3 regions of the Streptomyces sp. WAC 06738 genome follow, and region 2 is predicted to be linked to each of the others. Evidence: riboswitches for the same ligand, from Rfam matches in the RefSeq annotation. Region 2 holds a riboswitch; each other region holds the start of a gene.
What was found. Region 2 has a riboswitch for cobalamin ahead of DMB38_RS16005 (ABC transporter substrate-binding protein). Riboswitches for the same ligand answer to the same signal wherever they lie in the genome.
Positions count from the first base shown of each region.

Region 1: another riboswitch for cobalamin. It lies ahead of DMB38_RS24625 (ribonucleoside-diphosphate reductase subunit alpha); the one in region 2 lies ahead of DMB38_RS16005 (ABC transporter substrate-binding protein).
Region 3: another riboswitch for cobalamin. It lies ahead of metE (5-methyltetrahydropteroyltriglutamate--homocysteine S-methyltransferase); the one in region 2 lies ahead of DMB38_RS16005 (ABC transporter substrate-binding protein).

Region 1 is NZ_CP029618.1:5,544,842-5,552,004, reverse strand. It holds gene DMB38_RS24650 (extracellular solute-binding protein) at 1-468, opposite strand, end outside; gene DMB38_RS24645 (GntR family transcriptional regulator) at 786-1,592, shown strand; gene DMB38_RS24640 (carbon starvation CstA family protein) at 1,777-3,999, shown strand; gene DMB38_RS24635 (YbdD/YjiX family protein) at 3,996-4,199, shown strand; gene DMB38_RS24630 (GNAT family N-acetyltransferase) at 4,295-4,813, shown strand; cobalamin riboswitch at 4,852-5,019, shown strand; gene DMB38_RS24625 (ribonucleoside-diphosphate reductase subunit alpha) at 5,143-7,163, shown strand, end outside.
Region 2 is NZ_CP029618.1:3,715,863-3,723,025, forward strand. It holds gene DMB38_RS15985 (deoxyribodipyrimidine photo-lyase) at 1-165, shown strand, start outside; gene DMB38_RS15990 ((2Fe-2S)-binding protein) at 206-898, opposite strand; partial or broken gene DMB38_RS15995 (ABC transporter ATP-binding protein) at 1,150-1,971, opposite strand; gene DMB38_RS16000 (iron ABC transporter permease) at 1,941-2,978, opposite strand; gene DMB38_RS16005 (ABC transporter substrate-binding protein) at 2,975-3,832, opposite strand; cobalamin riboswitch at 4,007-4,195, opposite strand; gene DMB38_RS16010 (GNAT family N-acetyltransferase) at 4,291-4,713, shown strand; gene DMB38_RS16015 (metalloregulator ArsR/SmtB family transcription factor) at 4,763-5,131, shown strand; gene DMB38_RS16020 (MFS transporter) at 5,224-6,522, shown strand; gene DMB38_RS16025 (hypothetical protein) at 6,643-7,163, shown strand, end outside.
Region 3 is NZ_CP029618.1:4,120,028-4,127,190, forward strand. It holds gene DMB38_RS17800 (hypothetical protein) at 1,837-2,043, opposite strand; gene metE (5-methyltetrahydropteroyltriglutamate--homocysteine S-methyltransferase) at 2,364-4,682, opposite strand; cobalamin riboswitch at 4,889-5,044, opposite strand; gene DMB38_RS17810 (ATP-binding cassette domain-containing protein) at 5,169-6,119, shown strand; gene DMB38_RS17815 (ABC transporter permease) at 6,116-6,904, shown strand; gene DMB38_RS17820 (MerR family transcriptional regulator) at 6,914-7,163, shown strand, end outside.

The sequences.
Region 1 (7,163 bases), 1.8 Mb from region 2:
CACCACGCGGTTGGCGAAGAACCACGGCACCGCGTACTGCGCGCCCTCGTAGACCGACGACTCGTTGAGGGACTCGGTCCACTCGGTGCCGATCTCCTCCTTCAGCTCGGTGAGGTCGGCCAGACCGCCGGTCGCCGCGTAGGCGGGGGTCTGGGTGTTGCCGACCTCGACCACGTCGGGCGGGCTCTCCTCGGACAGCGCGGTGGTCAGCTTCTGCTGGATGCCGTTCCACTGCTGCACCTTGTATTCGAGCTTGGCGCCCGTCTTCTTCTCGAACTCGGCCTGGACGTCCTTCAGCCAGTCGTCAGGGGTCGAGCCGTCCATGGCCCAGAAGGTGAGCGTCTCGCCCTTGAACGACTTGGCGCCACCGCCCTTGTCGCCCTCTTCGTCACCATCGTCAGAACCGCAGGCGGCGAGGCTTGCCACCAGGCCAGCCGCCGCCAGCACCGCTACCGCCGTGCGCTTCACGTCACCCTCCTCAACATGCCGGCCCACGCCCCCCTGCCGTCTTTCGCCAGCGATTCGCCACCGAAAAGTCCTTGCTCCCGGACCCTGCCCGTGGAGTGGACTTGTGGTCTTTAATGGTTTAGACCAGGTTGACGGTCTTGGTCTGGACCAATCGTGGAACGAAGCCTGGCCTAGACCAATGAGGGTGTCAAGGGTGTGCGGCCTGCTGGTTCGGCTTCCGTTACCGGACCGACATGTGAGCTATCCCGTCACCCCGCGAGTGCACCGACGGGTGACGAGCCGTGCCAGGATGTGAGCCGCTACCAGACGGAGGAGTCATGAGGACGAACGCCGGACCGGCCGAGGGAACGTCGGCTGCGACGGTACCGGCAGCCGACGAGCCGGGACGTGCCGGGGGCAGCACCGGGCGGACCACCCGCGTGCCCAAGTACTACCGGCTCAAGCGGCATTTGCTGGAGATGACCGAGACCCTGCCTCCCGGCACCCCGGTGCCGCCGGAGCGCACGCTCGCCTCCGAGTTCGACACCTCCCGTACGACCGTGCGCCAGGCGCTGCAGGAGCTGGTCGTCGAGGGTCGGCTGGAGCGGATCCAGGGCAAGGGCACGTTCGTGGCCAAGCCCAAGGTCTCGCAGGCCCTCCAATTGACCTCGTACACCGAGGACATGCGCGCCCAGGGCCTCGAACCCACCTCGCAACTGCTGGACATTGGCTACGTCACCGCCGGCGACCAGCTCGCCGAGCGGCTCGACATCACCCCCGGCGGGCGGGTACTGCGCATCGAGCGGCTGCGCCTGGCCAACGGCGAGCCGATGGCCATCGAGACCACCCACCTGTCCGCGAAGCGCTTCCCGGCGCTGCGCCGCAGCCTGGTCAAGCACTCCTCGCTCTACACCGCGCTCGCCGAGGTCTACGACGTCCACCTGGCCGAGGCCGAGGAGACCATCGAGACCTCGCTGGCCACGCCGCGCGAGGCGGGCCTGCTGGGCACGGACACGGGCCTGCCGATGCTGATGCTCTCGCGCCACTCCGTCGACACCCACGGCGAGCCGGTGGAGTGGGTCCGCTCGGTCTACCGCGGCGACCGCTACAAGTTCGTCGCCCGCCTCCGCCGCCCGGTGGGCTGAGCGGCCGCGCGGCGGCGTTCCCGGCCCGGCGCCGGGCCGCCGCCGCGCTCCGCCCCGGCCGCAGGGCCCCGGCCGGGGCTTTCGTGATCGGATAGCGACTGATCGCCCTAGTGACGGCGGCCTGCCCCTGCTCTACATTTCGAGCGCATTGCAAGAGATTGAGAGCTCAGGGGACGGAGCCGCCATGACTGTGCAAGCACCCCCGGACGTGCCGAAAAAGCCACGTCTCGAACCGAAGAGCGTCATCCTGTGGACCGCCGTGGCCCTGGTGGGCGCCGTCGGCTGGACCATGCTGGCGCTCTCCCGGGGCGAGGAGGTCTCGGCGGCCTGGATGGTGGCGGCGGCCCTCGGCTCGTACGCCATCGGCTACCGCTTCTACTCGAAGTTCATCGCCTACCGCGTGCTCAAGGCCGACAAGACGCGCGCCACCCCCGCGGAACGGCTCGACAACGGCATCGACTTCCAGCCCACCGACCGCCGGGTCCTCCTCGGCCACCACTTCGCCGCGATCTCCGGCGCCGGCCCGCTCGTCGGCCCGGTGCTGGCGGCGCAGATGGGCTTCCTGCCGGGCACGATCTGGATCGTCGCGGGCGTGATCTTCGCGGGCGCGGTCCAGGACATGGTGGTGCTCTTCTTCTCCACCCGCCGCAACGGCCGTTCGCTCGGCCAGATGGCGCGCGAGGAGATCGGCCCGGTGGGCGGCGCCGCCGCGCTGCTCGCGGTCTTCGCGATCATGATCATCCTGCTGGCGGTGCTGGCGCTGGTCATCGTCAACGCGCTGGCGGAGTCCCCCTGGGGCACGTTCTCCATCGGCATGACGATCCCGATCGCCCTCTTCATGGGCTTCTACCTGCGGATGATCCGTCCCGGACGGGTCGCGGAGGTGTCGCTGATCGGCATCGCCCTGCTGCTGCTCGCGCTGGTCGCGGGCCGCTGGGTGGCCGAGTCCTCGCTCGCGGACACGTTCACGCTGAGCAAGGAGTCGCTGGTCATCTGGATGGTCATCTACGCCTTCATCGCCTCGGTGCTGCCGGTGTGGATGCTGCTCGCGCCGCGCGACTACCTGTCGACGTTCATGAAGCTCGGCACCATCGCGCTGCTCTTCATCGGCGTGGTCGTGGCCGCGCCGACGCTGAAGATGGAGGGCGTCACCGACTTCGCGGGCGAGGGCACGGGACCGGTCTTCGCCGGCTCGCTCTTCCCGTTCGTCTTCATCACCATCGCCTGCGGCGCCCTGTCCGGCTTCCACTCCCTCATCTCCTCCGGCACCACGCCCAAGATGGTGCAGAAGGAGACGCAGATCCGGATGATCGGCTACGGCTCCATGCTGATGGAGTCCTCCGTCGCGATCGTGGCGATGATCGCCGCCTGTGTGCTGGACCCGGGACTGTACTTCGCGATGAACTCCGCGCCCACGGTGATCGGCGACACCGCGCAGTCGGCGTCACAGGCGATCCAGGGCTTCGGGTACGAGATCACGCCAGCGGCACTGCAGGCGGCGGCCGACTCCGTCGAGGAGTCGACGCTGCTGTCCCGTACCGGCGGCGCACCGACGTTCGCCATCGGCGTCTCGGAGATCTTCTCCGACGTGACCGGGGACAGTCTCAAGGCGTTCTGGTATCACTTCGCGATCATGTTCGAGGCGCTCTTCATCCTCACCGCGCTGGACGCGGGCACCCGGGTGGGCCGCTTCATGCTCCAGGACACCCTCGGCAACATCTACAAGCCGCTCAAGCGCGTGAGCTGGTGGCCGGGGCTCATCGCCACCAGCGCGGTCGTCGTGGGCCTGTGGGGCTACTTCCTCTGGGTCGGCGTCAACGATCCCCTCGGCGGCATCAACCAGCTCTTCCCGCTCTTCGGCATCACCAACCAGTTGCTCGGCGCGGTCGCGCTGACGATCTGCACCACGCTGCTGATCAAGTCGGGACGGCTGAAGTGGGCCTGGGTGACGGGCATCCCGCTGATCTGGGTCGCCGTGGTCACGCTCACCGCGAGCTGGCAGAAGGTCTTCTCCGACGACCCGCGGGTCGGCTTCTTCGCCCAGGGCGACGTGGCGCAGGAGGGCATCGACTCCGGCAAGCTGTCCGGGCAGGAGCTGGAGGACGCCGAGACGATCGTCACCAACACGACCGTCGACGGGGTGCTCTCCGCGGTCTTCGCGCTGCTGGTGGTCGTGGTGATCCTGGACGCGGCCCGGGTGTGCGTGAAGTCGCTGCGCAACCCGGAGTCCGTGGTCAGCCATGAGGAGCCGTACCACGAGTCGTCGTACGTGGCACCGGCCCAACTGATCGCGACCAAGGAGGAGAAGGAGGAGCTGGCCGCGGCGGGGCTGGGCAGCGGCGGCGGGTTCAAGCCGGGCACGGGACCGGGTGCCGGCGGCGGTACGCGGGACGGAGGGGGCTCATGACCGGGACGGCCGCGCTGGCGGCGGCCGGGCGCAAGGTCTGGTGGTACGTCCGCGAGGTGATCGGCGACACGGCGTACGAGCGCTACGTCGAGCACCTGCACGGGCACGACCCCGACGCGAAGGTGCCCACCCGGCGCGAGTTCGAGCGGATGCGCACGGACGCGGGCGACGACCCGCGCAAGGGCTTCCGCTGCTGCTGAGCGCGGTGCGGCACGGGCCGCGGACGTACGGGCCGCCGTCCCCGGCTTCCGGGGGCGGCGGCCCGTTGTCGGTGGGGCAGGGCAGACTCGGGGGTATGGACTTCACGGTGCGGCCGGTGCGGCCGGAGGAGTACGAGCGGGCGGGCGAGCTGGTCGCCGAGGCGTATCTGGCGGACGGACTGCTGACGTTCGGCGAGGACGACGAGTACGTGCACGAGCTGCGGGACGTGCGCCGCCGGGCGGCGGCGGAGCGCGCCGAGGTGCTGGTCGCGGTCGAGGGGGACGCCGGCGCGGTCGGCGGGGACGTGCTGGGCAGTGTGACGTTCGTGACGGCGGGGTCGCCGTTCGCGGAGCTGAGCGGTCCCGGCGAGGGCGAGTTCCGGATGCTGGCGGTGGCCCGGGAGGCGCGCGGCCGGGGCGTGGGCGAGGCGCTCGTACGGGCCTGTCTGGACCGTTCGCGGGAGCTGGGGGCGCACCGGGTGGTGCTGTCCAGCACCCCGCAGATGGGCACGGCCCACCGGCTGTACGAGCGGCTGGGGTTCGTCCGCACCCCGGCGCGGGACTGGCTGCCGCTGCCGGATCTGCCGCTCTGGGCCTTCGTCGCGGACCTCTGACGCCCGACCGAGAGGCGACACAACATATAGGGGTGCTTCCACGACGAGCCACTAGATGTATGCTCGTCCTAGCTGCCGACGCAGGGGAATCCGGTGGAAGTCCGGAGCTGTCCCGCAACGGTGAGCGATGTACGGGCATGCCTGCCACGCGCCGGCGGGTCCGTCTGTCGTGAGCCCGAAAACCTGCGGCAGCGATCGATGACGTCCGGGTCTCGTGGATTGGGCTCGCGGACGCACACGGGGTGCCTCGACGGATGTGGCATGCCCGCCTGCGCCCGTACCGCAGCCTCTCCCGCGCGGCCCCCCGCCGAGCGAGGGAGAGCAGCATCTTGACGATCGCACCACCGGCCGCGCCTACGGAGCCCGCCTCCGCCACCCCCCGTGCCGGCGAAGGACCGGCCGCCGCGCTCACCCGCACCCTCGCCGAGCTCGCCGCCGACCTGCCCGCCACCGACCCCGCCCGGGTCGCCGCGGACGCGCTGCGCGGACGGCACCCGGGCTCCGGCGAGGCGGAGTTGCGGGAGCTGGCCACCGAGGCCGCGGCGGCGCTCATCGCCGAGGAGCCGGAGTACTCGAAACTGGCCGCCCGGCTGCTCACCCGGGCCGTCGCCGAGGAGGCCGCGGGCCAGGGCGCCACGAGCTTCTCCGCCGCGATCGCCGTGGGCCACCGCGAGGGCATCGTCGCCGACGCCACCGCCGCGTTCGTCCGGCGGCACGCCGCCCGCCTCGACGCGCTGGTCGACGAGGCCGTGGCCGAGGGCCGCGACGACCTCTTCGGCTACTTCGGCCTGCGTACGGTCTCCACCCGCTATCTGCTGCGCCACCCCACCGAGCGCGCGGTCATCGAGACCGCCCAGCACTTCTTCCTCCGCGTCGCCTGCGGGCTGGCCGCCGGCGACTCCGACGCCGACGTGGCCGAAGTCGCCGAGCTGTACGGGCTGATGAGCCGCCTCGGGTACCTGCCCTCCTCCCCCACCCTCTTCAACTCCGGCACCCGCCACCCGCAGATGTCGTCCTGCTACCTGCTGGACTCCCCGCTCGACGAGCTGGACTCGATCTACGAGCGCTACCACCAGGTCGCCCGGCTCTCCAAGCACTCCGGCGGCATCGGCATCCCCTTCACCCGGGTCCGCTCCCGCGGCTCGCTGATCCGCGGCACCAACGGCCACTCCAACGGCATCGTCCCGTTCCTGCGCACCCTGGACGCCTCCGTCGCCGCCGTGAACCAGGGCGGCAAGCGCAAGGGCGCCGCCTGCGTCTACCTGGAGCCCTGGCACGCCGACGTCGAGGAGTTCCTGGAGCTGCGGGACAACACCGGCGAGGAGGCCCGCCGCACCCACAACCTCAACCTCGCGCACTGGATCCCGGACGAGTTCATGCGCCGCGTCGAGGCCGACGGCCCCTGGTCGCTCTTCTCGCCCGCCGACGTGCCCGAGCTGACCGACCTCTACGGCGCCGAGTTCGACGCGGCGTACGCCCGCGCGGAGGCCGAGGGGCGGTACGTCAGGCAGATCCCCGCGCGGCAGTTGTACGGCCGGATGATGCGTACCCTCGCGCAGACCGGCAACGGCTGGATGACCTTCAAGGACGCCGCCAACCGCACCGCCAACCAGACCGCGGAGCCCGGCGCCGTCGTGCACTCCTCGAACCTCTGCACCGAGATCCTGGAGGTCTCGGACGACGGCGAGACCGCGGTGTGCAACCTCGGCTCGGTCAACCTCGCCGCCCATCTCGGCGACACCGCCGGCGGCTGGGAGGGGGCGATGGACTGGGAGAAGCTGGACGCCACGGTCCGTACCGCCGTGACGTTCCTCGACCGCGTCGTGGACATCAACTTCTACCCCACCGGGCAGGCCGCGGCGTCCAACTCCCGCTGGCGGCCCGTGGGCCTGGGCGTGATGGGCCTCCAGGACGTCTTCTTCCGGCTGCGGCTGCCGTTCGACTCCCCGGCGGCGCGGGCGCTGTCCACCCGTATCGCCGAGCGCATCATGCTCGCCGCGTACGCCGCCTCCGCCGACCTCGCCGAGCGGCACGGCGCGCACCCGGCCTGGTCTCGCACCCGTGCCGCCCGCGGCGTGCTCCACCCCGACCACTACCCCGAGGCCGGCGCGGTCTGGCCGGAGCGCTGGACCGCGCTGCGCGCCCGGATCGCGGGGACGGGGCTGCGGAATTCGCTGCTGCTGGCCATCGCGCCGACCGCGACGATCGCCTCCATCGCCGGCGTCTACGAGTGCATCGAGCCGCAGGTCTCCAACCTCTTCAAGCGCGAGACGCTGAGCGGCGAGTTCCTCCAGGTCAACTCCTACCTGGTGGCCGAGCTGAAGGCGCTCGGGGTGTGGGACGCGCAGAC
Region 2 (7,163 bases):
TACGTGCGGCGGTGGGTGCCGGAGCTGGCGGGGATCGCGGGGGCGGCGGTGCACCGGCCGTGGAGGCTGCCGGCGGGGGAGCGGGCGGAGTCGGGGTATCCGGAGCGGGTGGTGGAGCTGGCGGAGGGGGCGGACCGGTTCCTGCGGGGGCGGGGGAAGCGGTGAGGCGGTGGCGGGTCCTGGCGTGGTACGGGGCGGGCGGCCGTCACGTACGCAAGGAGCAGTCGCCGCACGTGCCGCCGCCGGGGACGCGGTAGTACAGGCAGCAGCTACGGCGCCGGAACGTCAGCCCCGGCCCGGTGAGCAGTCCCGTGCCGGCCAGTCGCCCCGTGCCCAGCAGGGCGCCGGTGAGCCGGGTGAGCGGGTCGCCCAGCGCCGGGCGGGCGGCGCGGAGCGCGGCGGCGGCGCCGACGAGCGCGGAAGCGGCGTTGCCGTAGAGCAGCCCGGCGGCGACCTTGACGCGCAGCCCCGCGGCGAGCGGCTCCAGGTGCCGGGTCACCACCTCCTCGTACAGCACCTCGGGCAGCCGGGCCGCCGCGGGCGCCGGGCGCCCCAAGGGCACGGGCAGCCGGAGCGCGGGGCCTTCGTCGGCGCGCTGGAGCCCGGTCAGGTCCGGTACGACGCCGTGGAGGAGGGCGCAGGCGAGCACCGGGGACCAGAGCCGGGAGGCGTGGCCGAACTGGACGAGGGAGGCGCCGATGCGGAGTTCGGCGGTGCCGTAGCGGCCGGCGGTGGCGGCGACGAGGTCGGCGGCGCCGCGGGCGTAGGTGTCGGTGACGGGGTGCCAGCCGTCGCCGGGCCCGGCGACGGCGAGGGCGAAGAACGGCCCGAGTGCGGCGGCGTCTTCGAGCGCGGCGGCGACGACGGCCGGGGGCAGGGGCTGGTCGGCGGGTGTCACGGTGCTCCCTTCGGGGCGGGGTCGGACGGCGCGGCGGCGGTGGGCGGCTCGGGTGGCACGGGCGGCTCCGGCGGGCCGGGCGGGACCATGCGCGGGGGTGGGGCGTCGTCCGGAGGCACGCCGAACGGGCCGTGCGAGCCCGTGCCATCACGCACGCGCGCGTCCCCTAGCGAATCCGCGTCCCCGGGCAGCCCCGCGCCGCCCGGCGCATCCGGGCCTCCCGCCCTGGCCGCTCCCGGCAGGGGCCCGTCCGGGAGCAGGGTGATGTGGGGGCGGGACGTGGCCGGGTGGACGGTGACCTCCGCCGCCACCCCGTACACCTCCGCGAGCAGCGCCGGCGTCAGCACCTGCGCCGGCGGGCCCGCGGCGACCGCGCGGCCGGCCCGTAGCACGCAGATGCGGTCGCAGAACGCGGCCGCCAGATTGAGGTCGTGGAGGGCGACCAGCGCGGTGGCGCCGAGGCCGCGGACGAGGCGGAGGGCGTCGAGCTGGTGGCGCAGATCGAGGTGGTTGGTCGGCTCGTCGAGCACCATCGTGCCCGCGCGCTGCGCCAGCGCCCGCGCGATCAGCACCCGCTGCTTCTCGCCCCCCGACAGCCGGTCGAACGGAGCCCCGGCCAGCTCCGCCGCCCCGACCGCCGCGAGGCTGCCGGCGATGACGGCGCGGTCGGCGTCGTCGTCCCCGGCGAAGGCGCGCTTGTGCGGCGTCCGGCCCATGGCCACCACGTCGTACACCGTCAGCTCGAAGGCGCCCGGGCTCTCCTGGAGCACCGCGGCGAGCCGCCGCGCCAGCCGCTTGGCGGGCAGCGCGCGCACGTCGTCGCCGTCGAGGAGTACGCGCCCGGAGGTGGGCCGCAGCGCGCGGTAGACGGTGCGCAGCAGCGTCGTCTTGCCCGCGCCGTTGGGGCCGAGGAGGCCGACGACCTCGCCGGGCGCGATGTCCAGGGAGACCGCATCGACGAGGGTGCGCCCGCGCGCGGTCACGGTGACGGACTCAAGCCGCAGGGCGCCGGGCGCGGCGGGGGCGCCGGGCGCGCGGCCGGTCACCGGGCGGCCCCGCGGCGCATCAGCCAGAGGAAGAACGGCCCGCCGGCCAGCGCCGTCAGCACTCCCACCGGGACCTCCTCGGGGCTGATCAGCGTGCGCGCCGCCAGGTCGGCGGCGATGAGGAACGCCGCGCCGAGCAGCGCCGCCGCGGGCAGCGCCCGCCGGTGGTCGGCGCCGGTGAGCAGCCGCACCACGTGCGGCAGGATCAGCCCGACGAACCCGATCGCCCCGCTCACCGCGACGGCCGCGCCGACCATCACGGCGACGAGCGCGAACATCGCGGAGCGGAAGCGGTGCACGTCCAGGCCGAGGGCGGCGGCGGCCTCCTCGCCGGCGAGGAGCAGGTTCAGCGGCCGGGCGACGGCCAGCAGCGCGACCGTACCGAGGACGACGACGGCCAGCGGGATCCAGATGAGCCGCCAGGTGCTGCCGGCGAGGCCGCCGAGCATCCAGCGGAGCGCGGCCTGCGTCTTGTGCGGGTCGCCCGAGGTGACGATGAGGAACCCGACGACGGCGGAGAGGACTTCGGCCGTGGCGACGCCCGCGAGCACCAGGCGCAGCGACGTCATGCGGCCGTCGGCTCCGAGCGCGAGGAAGTAGACGGCGACGAGCGCGGCGAGGGCGCCGGCGAAGGCCGCGAGCGGCAGCGTGAAGAGGCCGAGGATGGTGACGTTGAAGACCACGACGAGCACGGCGCCGACCGTGGCGCCCGAGGAGATGCCCAGCAGCATGGGGTCCGCGAGCGGATTCCGTACGAGCGCCTGGAGCGCCATCCCGCACACCGCGAGCCCCGCCCCCACCGCCCCGGCGAGCAGCACGCGCGGGAGGCGCACGTCCCACACGATGGTCTCGCGCACGGGGCTCCAGCCGGGGTCCGCGAGGGCGGGGTGGAGGCGGTGCAGGAGGATGCCCCAGACCTGGCCCGCGGGGACGCGGACGGAGCCGAGGGCGACGGCGGCGGTGGCGGAGAGCAGCAGCAGGCCGAGGAGGAGGACGAGCAGGGCGGGAAAGGGCAGCGCCCGGGCCCTCGTCACCGGAAGCGGTCCGGATGGAGCTGGCGGGCCAGCGAGTCGACGGCCTCCGGGACCCGTACGCCGAGGACGGTCGAGGAGAGCGGGAGGACGGCGAAGCGTTCATTCCGTATCGCCGGGACGTCCTGGAGCGCGGGGTGGGAGAGGAGGAACCGCTTCTTGTCGGCGACGGACCGGTCGCCGTAGTCGTAGACGACGATCGCGTCCGGGGCGCGGGCGGCGACCTGCTCGAACGACACGTCGCCGAAGGGCTTGCCGAGGCCGGCGAAGACGTTGGCGCCGCCGGCCAGTTCGATGATCTCGTTGCCGATCCCGCCGCCGCCCGCGGTGAACGCGGTCTTGTCGCCGCTGTCGTAGACGAAGACCTCCGCGGCCTCCACCCCGGCGACCGCGTCCCGCACGCCGTCGAGCGTCCCGTGCAGCTCGCCGAGGAGCTTCTCCGCCCGCCGCGGGACGCCGAACACCTCGGCGACGGTGCGTATCTCGCGGTCCATGAGGTCCACCGTCACCGGCGGCTCGGCACACGCCTCCAGGCTGAGGTACGAGTCGATGCCGGCCCCGGCGAGCGCGTCGCGGCCGCGGCCCTCCTCGAAGGTGCTGGCGAACCCGCCGTAGACGAAGTCGGGTTCCGCGGCGAGAAGGGTCTCGTACGAGGGGTACTCGTCGGCGATCACCTCGATGCCGTCGTACGCCTCGCGGTAGGCGGGCGGGATCTCGTCGTCGAGATAGCCGGTGCCGACCATGGAGTTCTCCAGCCCGAGGGCGAGCATGATCTCGGTGACGTGCTGGTTGAGGGTCACGGCCCGCTCGGGGGGCCGCTCGTAGACGGTCTCGACCCCGCAGTTGCCGACGGTCACCGGAAACCCGGGCGGCGACTCCCCCTCCACCCGCCCGCCGTCCCGCGCGGGTCCCCCGCAGGCGGCGGCGAGGAGCAGGGAAAGGGGAACGACCACACGCAACGACCGCACCGGGCCGCGCAGCAGGGCACGCACGACGGCGCACGCTCCTCTCCGGGGAAATCCGCCCCAGATCCGTCGAGGAGGCGACGACGTGAGTCTCCTGGCTCTCGGTTCACCGCCGGCCCCTGGCCTTCCCACCCCCGCGGGGGCAGTGGCCTGTTCGAAGCCGGCTCACCGATCACAGTGGCGGGACCGCACCGGATTCACACCGGTTTCCTCGTTCCGCCGTCACCTTTGGCAGCGCCATCATCGCAGACGAACCCCCTCCCGGGGGAGGGCACGTGGCGTGCATGACAGGTGCCCGGGAGCGGGCACCGCCACCTGATCGCCGGCGGCACCCCGTTAGGGTGTAACGCATGGAATCCATGAGTGACCCTTACGAGATACGGGCCGGGGTGCCGTCCGTCGCGGACTACCGGCGGTTGCGGACCGGGGCCGGGTTGTCGGACAAGGCGGCCGAGGCCGCCGCCGTGGGGCTGCCGCAGACCTGGTACGGGGTCGTCGTGTACCACCGCGGGGTGCCCGTGGGGATGGGGCGGGTCGTGGGGGACGGGGGGACCGTGTTCCAGGTGGTGGACATGTGCGTGCTGCCGGACCACCAGGGGCAGGGGCTCGGGAAGCAGATCATGGCGGAGCTCGTCGCGGAGCTCGACCGGCGGGCGCCCGCCACCGCGTACGTGTCGCTCGTCGCCGACGGGCCCGCCCGGTTCCTGTACGAGAAGTTCGGCTTCGCCGACGTCGCCGGGCACGGCTCCCTCGGCATGTACCGCGCCGGCTGAGCAGCCGCGACGCCCGGCCCCGGGCCTCGTACCGCCATACGATAGGCGCATGCCGGAGCGCGACACCGCCCCCTCGCCCACCCCCGCCGTCCACCGTCACGAGTGGACGCCCGACCGGGAGCAGCTCGAAGCCGCGAGCACGGTCTTCGCGCTGCTCGCCGACGCGACGCGGCTGCACCTGCTGTGGCTCCTCGCCGAGGGCGAGGCCGACGTCACCGAGCTGGCCACCGCCAGCGGCGCCGCCCGGCCGGCCGTCAGCCAGCATCTGGCCAAGCTGCGCCTCGCCCACCTGGTGCACTCCAGGAAGGAGGGCCGCCGCGTCGTGTACTCGCTGCGCGACGGGCATCTGCGCGGTCTCGTCGTCGAGGCCCTCAACCACGCCGACCACCTCATGACCGGCGAGCCCTGGCACTCCTGAACCGGTAACCGCCCCGCGGGAATAGCCCCCGGGCCCTCCTCTGTTTAACATGTGCGTATATGCGCACACGAGCAAAGGAAGAGGCCAGGGCCATGTTCTCCGTACTCCGCAACCGCACCTACCGGCACCTCTTCGCCGCCCAGGTCATCGCCCTCGTCGGCACCGGCCTCGCCACCGTCGCGCTCAGCCTCCTCGCCTACGACCTCGCCGGCGGCAACGCCTCCGCCGTCCTCGGCACCGCCCTGGCCGTCAAGATGGTCGCCTACGTCGGCATCGCCCCCGTCATCGGCGCCCTCGGCGACCGCATCCCGCGCCGCGCCCTGCTGGTCGCCGCCGACCTCGTGCGCGGCGTCGTCGCGCTCGCGCTGCCGTTCGTGACCGAGGTCTGGCACATCTACGTGCTGATCTTCCTCCTCCAGTCCGCCTCCGCCGCGTTCACCCCGACCTTCCAGGCCACCATCCCCGAGGTGCTCCCCGCCGAGCGCGACTACACCCGCGCGCTGTCGCTGTCGCGGCTCGCGTACGACATGGAGAGCCTCTTCAGCCCCGTGCTCGCGGCCGGGCTGCTGACGCTCCTCACCTACGACCGGCTCTTCCTCGGCACCGCCGCCGGCTTCGCCGCCTCCGCCGCGCTGGTCGTCTCCGTGGCGCTGCCGAAGCCCACCCCGCGCGAGAGGGGCGGGGAGGGCGGCACGGAGAGCGGCGGGGTGTTCGCCAGGGCCGCGTACGGGATGAGGCTCTTCGGCTCCGCGCCGCAGCTCCGCGCGCTCCTGGCGCTCAACCTCGCCGTCGCGGCGGCCAGTTCGATGGTGATCGTCAACACCGTGGTCCTGGTCCGCGACCACTTCGCCCGCCCGGTCGGCGACGTGTCGCTCGCGCTGGGCGCCTACGGCGCCGGGTCGATGGCCGTCGCGCTGGCGCTCCCCCGAGTGCTGGAGCGGGCCGGCGACCGCGCGGTGATGCTGCCGGCGGCGTTCGTGCCGGCGCCGGTGCTGGCCGTCGTCGGGACGGGCCTGGCGGCGGGGGTGCGGACCTGGCCGGCGCTGCTCGCCGCGTGGGCCCTGCTCGGCGCGGCGACCTCGGCGATGGTGACGCCGGCGGGGCGGGTGATCCGCGGCGCGGTGCCGGGGAAGGCGGACCTGCCGGCGGCGTTCGCGGCGCAGTTCTCGCTGTCGCACGTCGCGTGGCTGGTGACGTACCCGCTGGCCGGCTATCTCGCGGCGCGGGCCGGGACGGGGGTGGCGGCCGGCGTGCTGGCGGTCATCGGGCTCGCGGCGGCGGTGGCGGCGGTGCTGCTGTGGCGGCCGGCGGGCGCGGCGCGTACGGCCGGGCCCTCCCTGCGGGACCGCGGCGCGCGGCTCACCCGGGACCGTACGACCACCGCGGCGTGACGCCCTCGCACCACCCCGCGTGACACGCGTCACCGCACGTCGTCATACCCCCAGGGGGTATCTCTGCTACGCTGATCACCAGAGAGACCGCACCGGAGACGAAGGGCAAGGACACCCACCATGAACGCCACCCAGCATCACGACGCCGGCCACGGTCAGCACGACGCGCACGCCGCCCACCACGGTCACCACGCCCCCGCGGGACCCGCCGGGCTGGACGGCTCCGAGGACGGCTACACCCTCGCGCTGGAGACCACCGAGGCCCCCGCGGGCACCGAGACCGAGCTGCGCTTCCGCCTCCTCGGCGCCGACGGCCGCCCGGTCACCGACCTGACGCCCATCCACGACAAGCTCGTCCACCTGATCGCCGTACGCCGCGACCTCACCCGCTACGTCCACGTCCACCCCGCGGAGGCGGCCGACGGCACCTGGTCCGTCCGCGTCCTCCTCCCCGAGGCCGGCTCCTACCGCGTCTTCGCCGACTTCGCCCCCGCCGCGCTCGGCCGCACCCTCACGCTCGGCGCGGACCTGACGGCCGGCGACGGCGCCGGGCCCGCGCGCGAACTCCCCGCACCCGCCCCGGCCTTCACCGTCGACGGCCGCGAGGTGACGCTGACCGGCGAACTGGCGGCGGGCGAGGG
Region 3 (7,163 bases), 400 kb from region 2:
GCCGCCCCGACCGTGCCGGAGAGCCGGGCTTCCGCGTGATGGATCAGCTCCGCGGGCGCCTCGGCCTTCGGCGATTCGGGCGCCGTCCCCGGGTACGCGCGCAGCGTCCGCTCGGCGCCCTCCCGCCCGAGGAAGCGCTCCAGCATCGTCTGCAGGGCGCCGACCGTGGCATGGGCCCGCCAGCGCCGTTCGCTGGCGGGCTCGGCGAGGATGTCGACGAACTGCACCGCCTGCGCCTGCTCGGCGGCATTCGGCCGGTCGGCGAGCGAGACGGCCACATACCCGCCGATGTTCACCAGCGCGCTCCAGAACATCGCGTGGCCGACCGGGTCCATTCCCGCCAGGCCGAACAACCGCTGCGGCCGGAGCAGCTCGATGCCGAACGGGCCCTCGTGCAGGAACGAGGCGGGCAGCAGCCCGGATTCGGCAAAGCTCGGCAGCAGCAAGGTGTAGGCCCACATGACGAACCCCGCCACGAGACCCGCCAGCACGCCCCGGCGGGTGCCGGCCTTCCAGAACAGGCCGCCGATGATCGCGGGCGCGAACTGTGCCACGGCCGCGAACGACACCAGTCCGAACGACGTCAGCGCCCGCCCCTCGCCCGCGAGCCGGAAGTACGCGAAGCCGAGCAGCACGATCAGCACGACGGCCGTGCGGCGGATGCCCAGGACCAGGCCGGTGAGATCGTCCCGGCGGACCAGCCGGGACCTGCCGCGCAGCAGCAGCGGCATCACGAGCGAGTTGGACACCATGGTGCTGAGTGCGATGCTCTCGACGGCGATCATGGCGGCGCCCGCGCTGAGGCCGCCGATGAAGACGAAGAGCGCGAGTGCCTGCTGGCCCGCGGCCATCGGGAGGGCCAGCACGTAGGTGTCGGGGTCGGTGGCCTTTCCGAGCCGCAGAAGGCCACCCGCCGCGAGCGGAAGCACGAAGAAGGTGTTCGCGAGCAGGTACAGCGGGAAGAGCCACATCGCGCGTTTGAGGTGCTTCTCGTCGACGTTCTCGACGAAGGTGACCTGCCACTGCCGCGGCAGCAGCACGATCGACAGCATGGACAGCACCATGACCCAGACCCAGGTGCCGTAGCTGGTGTGCCCGTGCAGGGTGAACAGTTGGGTGAGGTCGGCGTGCGCCGCCTGGGAGAACAGGTCGTCGAACCCCCGGAACATCCAGAAGGTCACGAAGATCCCGACCGTGAGGAGCGCCGCGAGCTTCACCACGGACTCGAACGCGACGGCGGCGACCAGACCCTCGTGGCGTTCCGCGGTGTCCAGGTGGCGGGTGCCGAAGAGGATGGTGAACGCGGCGAGCAGCAGCGCCGCGTACAGCCCGGTGTCCTGGAGGAGCGGGACCTGGTCCATCTCCGAGGGAGCGGCGATCTCGGGATACCGGCGAATGATCTCGAAGGTGTCGGAGACCGCTTTGAGCTGGAGCGAGATGTACGGAACGATCCCCACCACGGCGATGATCGTGACCAGGCCACCCAGCACCGCGCTCTTGCCGTAGCGGGCGGAGACGAAGTCGGCCAGTGACGTGACCCGGTGCCGGCGGCTGATCCGGATGATCCGGAGCAGCACCGGCCAGCCGAGCGCGAGCATGATCACCGGCCCCAGATAGAGGCCCAGGAAGCCGACACCGGTCGCGGCGGCGCCGCCCACGTTGCCGTAGAGCGCCCATGCGGTTTCGTACACCGCGAGGGACAGGGCGTAGACCGTGGCGTTGTTGATCAGGCTCCGGCCGGCGTCCGCCCTCCGATCGGCGTAGAAGGCCACGGCGAAGAGCAGACCGAGGTACACCACCGAAACGGCGACGACGACCTCGGCCCGGAGCACAGCACTACCTGGATCTGGTGCCGATGAGGGCGACCAGGCCGATCACGATCGCCCAGACGAGATACACGTACGCCCAGAGGACCGGGACACCGAAGACCCGGTCCATGCGGTCGAACTGCGCCAGCAGCGGTGGCATCACCAGCACGAACCCCAGTGCCCCCACCGCCACCAGGCGCGCGGCCAGCCGGTCGTTGTCTCGTGACTCCGCCACGGCTGCCTCCACAACCCCATGTCACGCCTCGCCACGCACCCAGGTGTGTTCAGTGCCGCATCACGGCCGCCCTCGCCGCCGTGCCCGCACAAACACCGCCCCAAGAAGCTATCGGCAGCCCGCTGCACCATCGACGACCAACACACCCACGCCTGGTCCCCTCGCCGGACGACCCTCCCCCGGGCAGGCGCAGGGGGCGGACGCCTGACGCGGGCCGGCCCCCCCGCGCCGGAGCGCCGGCGGCATGCCGGCGCCCGGCGCGTACGGCCGCCGGCACCCGGCCCGTACCCGGGCGTCAGCGCCCGCCCCCTGCCGCTACGTCACCCCCGCAGCTCCGCCCGCACCTGCCGCGCCGCCGCCACCAGGCTCTCCAGCGACGCCCGCGTCTCCGCCCACCCGCGGGTCTTCAGCCCGCAGTCCGGGTTCACCCACAGCCGCTCGGCCGGGATCGCCCGCAGCCCGGTGTGCAGCAGCGCCACCGTCTCCGCCGTGCCCGGCACCCGCGGCGAGTGGATGTCGTACACGCCGGGACCCGCCTGACGCGGATAGCCGTGCCCGGCCAGCTCGTACGCCACCTGCATGTGCGAGCGCGCCGCCTCCAGGCTGATGACGTCCGCGTCGAGGTCGTCGATCGCCGCCACGATGTCGCCGAACTCCGCGTAGCACATGTGCGTGTGGATCTGCGTGTCCGCGCGCGCGACGCCCGTCGTCAGCCGGAACGCCTCCGTCGCCCACGCCAGATACGCCGGCCGGTCCGCGGCGCGCGGCGGCAGCGTCTCGCGCAGCGCCGGCTCGTCGACCTGCACGACCGCCGTGCCCGCCGCTTCCAGGTCGGCGACCTCGTCGCGCAGCGCGAGCGCCACCTGCCGGGCGGTCTCGGCGCGCGGCAGGTCGTCGCGGACGAACGACCACGCCAGCATCGTGACCGGCCCGGTGAGCATGCCCTTGACCGGGCGGTCCGTCAGCGACTGCGCGTACGTCGTCCAGCGGACCGTCATCGGCTCCGGGCGCGAGACGTCGCCGGCCAGGATCGGCGGGCGGACGTAGCGGGTGCCGTACGACTGCACCCAGCCGTGCCGCGTGGCGAGGTAGCCGGTCAGCCGCTCGGCGAAGTACTGCACCATGTCGTTGCGTTCGGGCTCGCCGTGCACGAGCACGTCGAGCCCGGCCCGCTCCTGGTACGCCACCACCTCGCGGATCTCCGCCGCGATCCGCTCCTCGTAGCCCCCGGCACCGAGCCGCCCGGCGCGGAGGTCCGCGCGGGCGGCGCGCAGCTCGGCCGTCTGCGGGAAGGAGCCGATGGTCGTCGTCGGCAGCAGCGGCAGCCGCAGCCGCGCCCGCTGGGCCGCGGCGCGCTCGGCGTACGGCGCGGGGCGGCGGGCGTCGGCCGCGGTGACGGCGGCGGTGCGGGCGCGGACGGCCGGGTCGCGGGTGAGCGGGGAGGCGGCGCGGGCGGCCAGTCCCGCGCGGCCGGCGGCGAGTTCGGCGGCGATGGCGCCGGTGCCGTGGGCCAGCCCGCGCGCGAGCGTGACGACCTCGGCGGTCTTCTGCCGGGCGAACGCCAGCCAGCGCAGCAGGTGCGGGTCGATGTCCCGCTCCGCGGCGGCGTCGAGCGGCACGTGCAGCAGCGAGCAGGACGGGGCGACGTCGACGCGGTCGGCGAGCCCGAGGAGGGTGCCGAGGGTGGCGAGGGCCCGTTCCAGGTCGCAGGCCCACACGTTGCGGCCGTCCACGACGCCCGCGACGAGCCGCTTGCCGGGCAGCCCGCCGGCGGCGGCCAGCGCGTCGAGCTGCGCGGCGGCGGCGCCGGTGAAGTCCAGCGCCAGGCCCTCGACGGGCGCCTTCGCGAGCACCGGGAGGGCGTCGCCGAGGCGGCCGAAGTACGAGGCGACGAGGAGCGAGGGGCGGTCGGCGCGGGTGCCGAGGTCGCGGTAGGCGCGCTCGGCGGCGGCGAGTTCCGCGGGCGTACGGTCCTGGACGAGCGCCGGCTCGTCGAGCTGCACCCACGCGGCGCCGGCCGCGCGCAGCTCGGCCAGCACCTGCGCGTACACCGGCAGCAGCCGGTCGAGCAGCGACAGCGGCTCGAAGTCCGCGGGCGCGCCGGGCGCGGGCTTGGCGAGCAGCAGGTACGTCACGGGCCCGACGAGCACGGGCCGCGCCGTGCCGAGCCCGAGCGCCAGGGCTTCGGCCAGCTCGTCCTTCTGCTTGGCCGCGTCGGCGGTGAAGACGGTGTCCGGGCCCAGCTCGGGCACGAGGTAGTGGTAGTTGGTGTCGAACCACTTCGTCATCTCCAGCGGCGCCGCGTCCTGCGTGCCGCGGGCCATGGCGAAGTAGCCGGCGAGGTGTTCGGCCGCGACGGCGGCGCGGTGGCGGCCGGGGATCGCGCCGACCATGACGGTGGTGTCGAGCATGTGGTCGTAGTACGAGAAGTCGCCGGTCGGCACCTCGTGGACGCCGGCGCCGGCCAGCTCCCGCCAGGTGGCGCGGCGCAGCTCCGCGCCGGTGGCGCGGAGTTCGCCGGCGGTGACCCGGCCCTTCAAGTAGCCCTCGACCGCCTTCTTCAGCTCCCGGTGGTGGCCCTGCCGGGGGTAGCCGTACACGGTCGCCCGTGCCGCCGCGGCTGCGGACTTCGCTGTCACGGAGATCTCCTTCGCGAGATGAATCCCTGAGATCCCGGGACCGGAAGGAGAGGGGGAGACAACCGCGAAGGAGGCGGCGCGGCACGTCCCCGCCGGTACCGCCCGGCGGAATTCCGCATGCCTGCCTCGTACGTCACGTGCGCCGACCCGCCCTCGAAGGTCACCGGGATGTCCGCGCACGGAAGGCCCGCGCACGGGCAGCGGGCAGGTCTTCGGACTCGCGGGCAGGTCCGTACGCGACTCGCGCGCACGGGCGCCTACTGGCCGTCGCTTCCCGGATCCGGCGGATCCAGTGCGTATGACGGCGGTCGTTCCCGCTCACCGCTGCGGGGCAGTCCCGGATTCCCACCGGGTTCCCTCTTGCGACGCCACCGCCTGGCGGACGGGGCGAACCGGCTGCACGGGCCAGTGTAGGGCGCCCCTCCGGCAGCCGCCCGCGCCGCCGCCCTTGACCCCGACGCAGGGTCAGCCTCCGAGCATGGCGCCATGACCACGAGAACCCCCGCCGTCGAGGCCGCGGGACTGCGCAAGGCGTACGGCGGCCGCGAGGTCCTCGCCGGCGTCGACCTCACCGTGCCCGCCGGCACCGTCTACGCCCTGCTCGGCCCCAACGGCGCCGGCAAGACCACCACCGTCCGCATCCTCACCACCCTCCTCCCCGCCGACGCCGGCACCGCGCGGGTCGCCGGCCACGACATCCGCCGCGCACCCGCCCGGGTGCGCGCGGCGATCGGCGTCACCGGCCAGTTCTCCGCCGTCGACGGGCTGCTCACCGGCCGCGAGAACCTGCGCCTCATGGCCGACCTCGGCCACCTCGCACGCCCCCGCGCCGCCGCCGTCACCGCCGGGCTGCTCGCCCGCTTCGGCCTCGCGGACGCCGCCGACCGGCGGGCCGCGACGTACTCCGGCGGCATGAAGCGGCGGCTCGACCTGGCGATGACCCTGGTGTCCGGGCCGCGGCTGATCTTCCTCGACGAGCCGACCACGGGACTCGACCCGCGCAGCCGCCGCGCGTTGTGGGACGTCGTCCGCGAACTCGTCGCCGACGGGACCACCGTCTTCCTCACCACGCAGTACCTGGAGGAGGCGGACCGGCTCGCCGACCGCATCGGGGTGCTCGACGGCGGCCGGCTCGTCGCCGAGGGCACCGCGGCCGAGCTGAAGCGCCGCGTCACCGGCGGCCACGTCGAACTGCACGCCGCCGACGCCGCGCGGGCGGCGGAGCTGGCGCGCCGGCTGCCCGGCGCGGTGGCCGACCCGGCGGCCCCGGCCGTCACCGTGCCGTACGACGGCAGCCTCGGCGCGCTGCGGCGGCTGCTGGCGGGCCTCGACGACGACGGGTCGGTCACCGGGCTCGCGGTGCACACCCCGGACCTGGACGACGTGTTCCTGGCCCTGACCGGCCACGCCGCCGCCGCCCGGGAGGTACGGGCATGAGCGCCCCCGGCACGTACGTCCTGCGCGACTCCGCGACCATGCTGCGCCGCAACCTGCGCCACATGGCCCGCTACCCGTCCATGACGATCATGCTCGTCGGCCAGCCGCTGCTCTTCCTGCTGCTGTTCACGTACGTCTTCGGCGGCACCATGGGCTCGGGACTCCCCGGCGGCGACCGCGGCTCCTACCTCACGTACATCGCCCCCGGGATCCTCACGATGACGGTCGCGAGCGTGTCCATCGGCACCGCCGTGCTCGTCGCCAACGACATGACCGACGGCATCATCGACCGGTTCCGCACCATGCCCATCGCGAAGTCCTCGGTGCTCACGGGCCACGTGCTCGCCGCGATGATCCAGACCGCGCTGGCGCTCGCCGCGGTCGGCGCGGTGGCCTTCGTACTCGGGCTGCGGACGGGCGCGTCGGCGGCGGACTGGGTCTGCCTCGCGGGGCTGCTCGGGCTGCTCTCGTACGCGCTGACGTGGTTCACGGTGGCGCTGGGGCTGGCCAGCCCGGACCCGGAGACGGCGAGCAACCTGCCGACGGTCTTCGTGCTGCTGCCCTTCGTGGGCAGCGGGTTCGTCCCCGTCGACACGATGCCCGCGGGGCTGCGGTGGTTCGCCGCGCACCAGCCGTTCACGCCGGTCATGGATCTGATCCGGGGGCTGCTCGGCGGGGCGCCGGACGGAGCGGACGCGGCGTGGGCGACCGGTTGCTGCGCGGCGCTCGGCGTGGCCGGCTACCTCTGGTCGCGCCGCCTCTACCGCACCCGCGCGGCGGCCTAGGATGCCCCGATGCTGACCATCGGCGAACTGGCGTCGTACGCGGGCGTGACGGTCCGCGCGGTCCGGCACTACCACGCCAAGGGCCTGCTCCCCGAGCCGGACCGGGACCACTCCGGCTACCGCCGCTACGACGCCGCCGCCGTGGTCGAACTCATCCGCATCCGCACCCTCGCCGAGGCCGGCGTCCCGCTGGCCCGGGTGCGGGAGCTGCTGCGGGCGGGCGAGGCGGAGTTCGCGGCGGCGGTCGCGGACATCGACC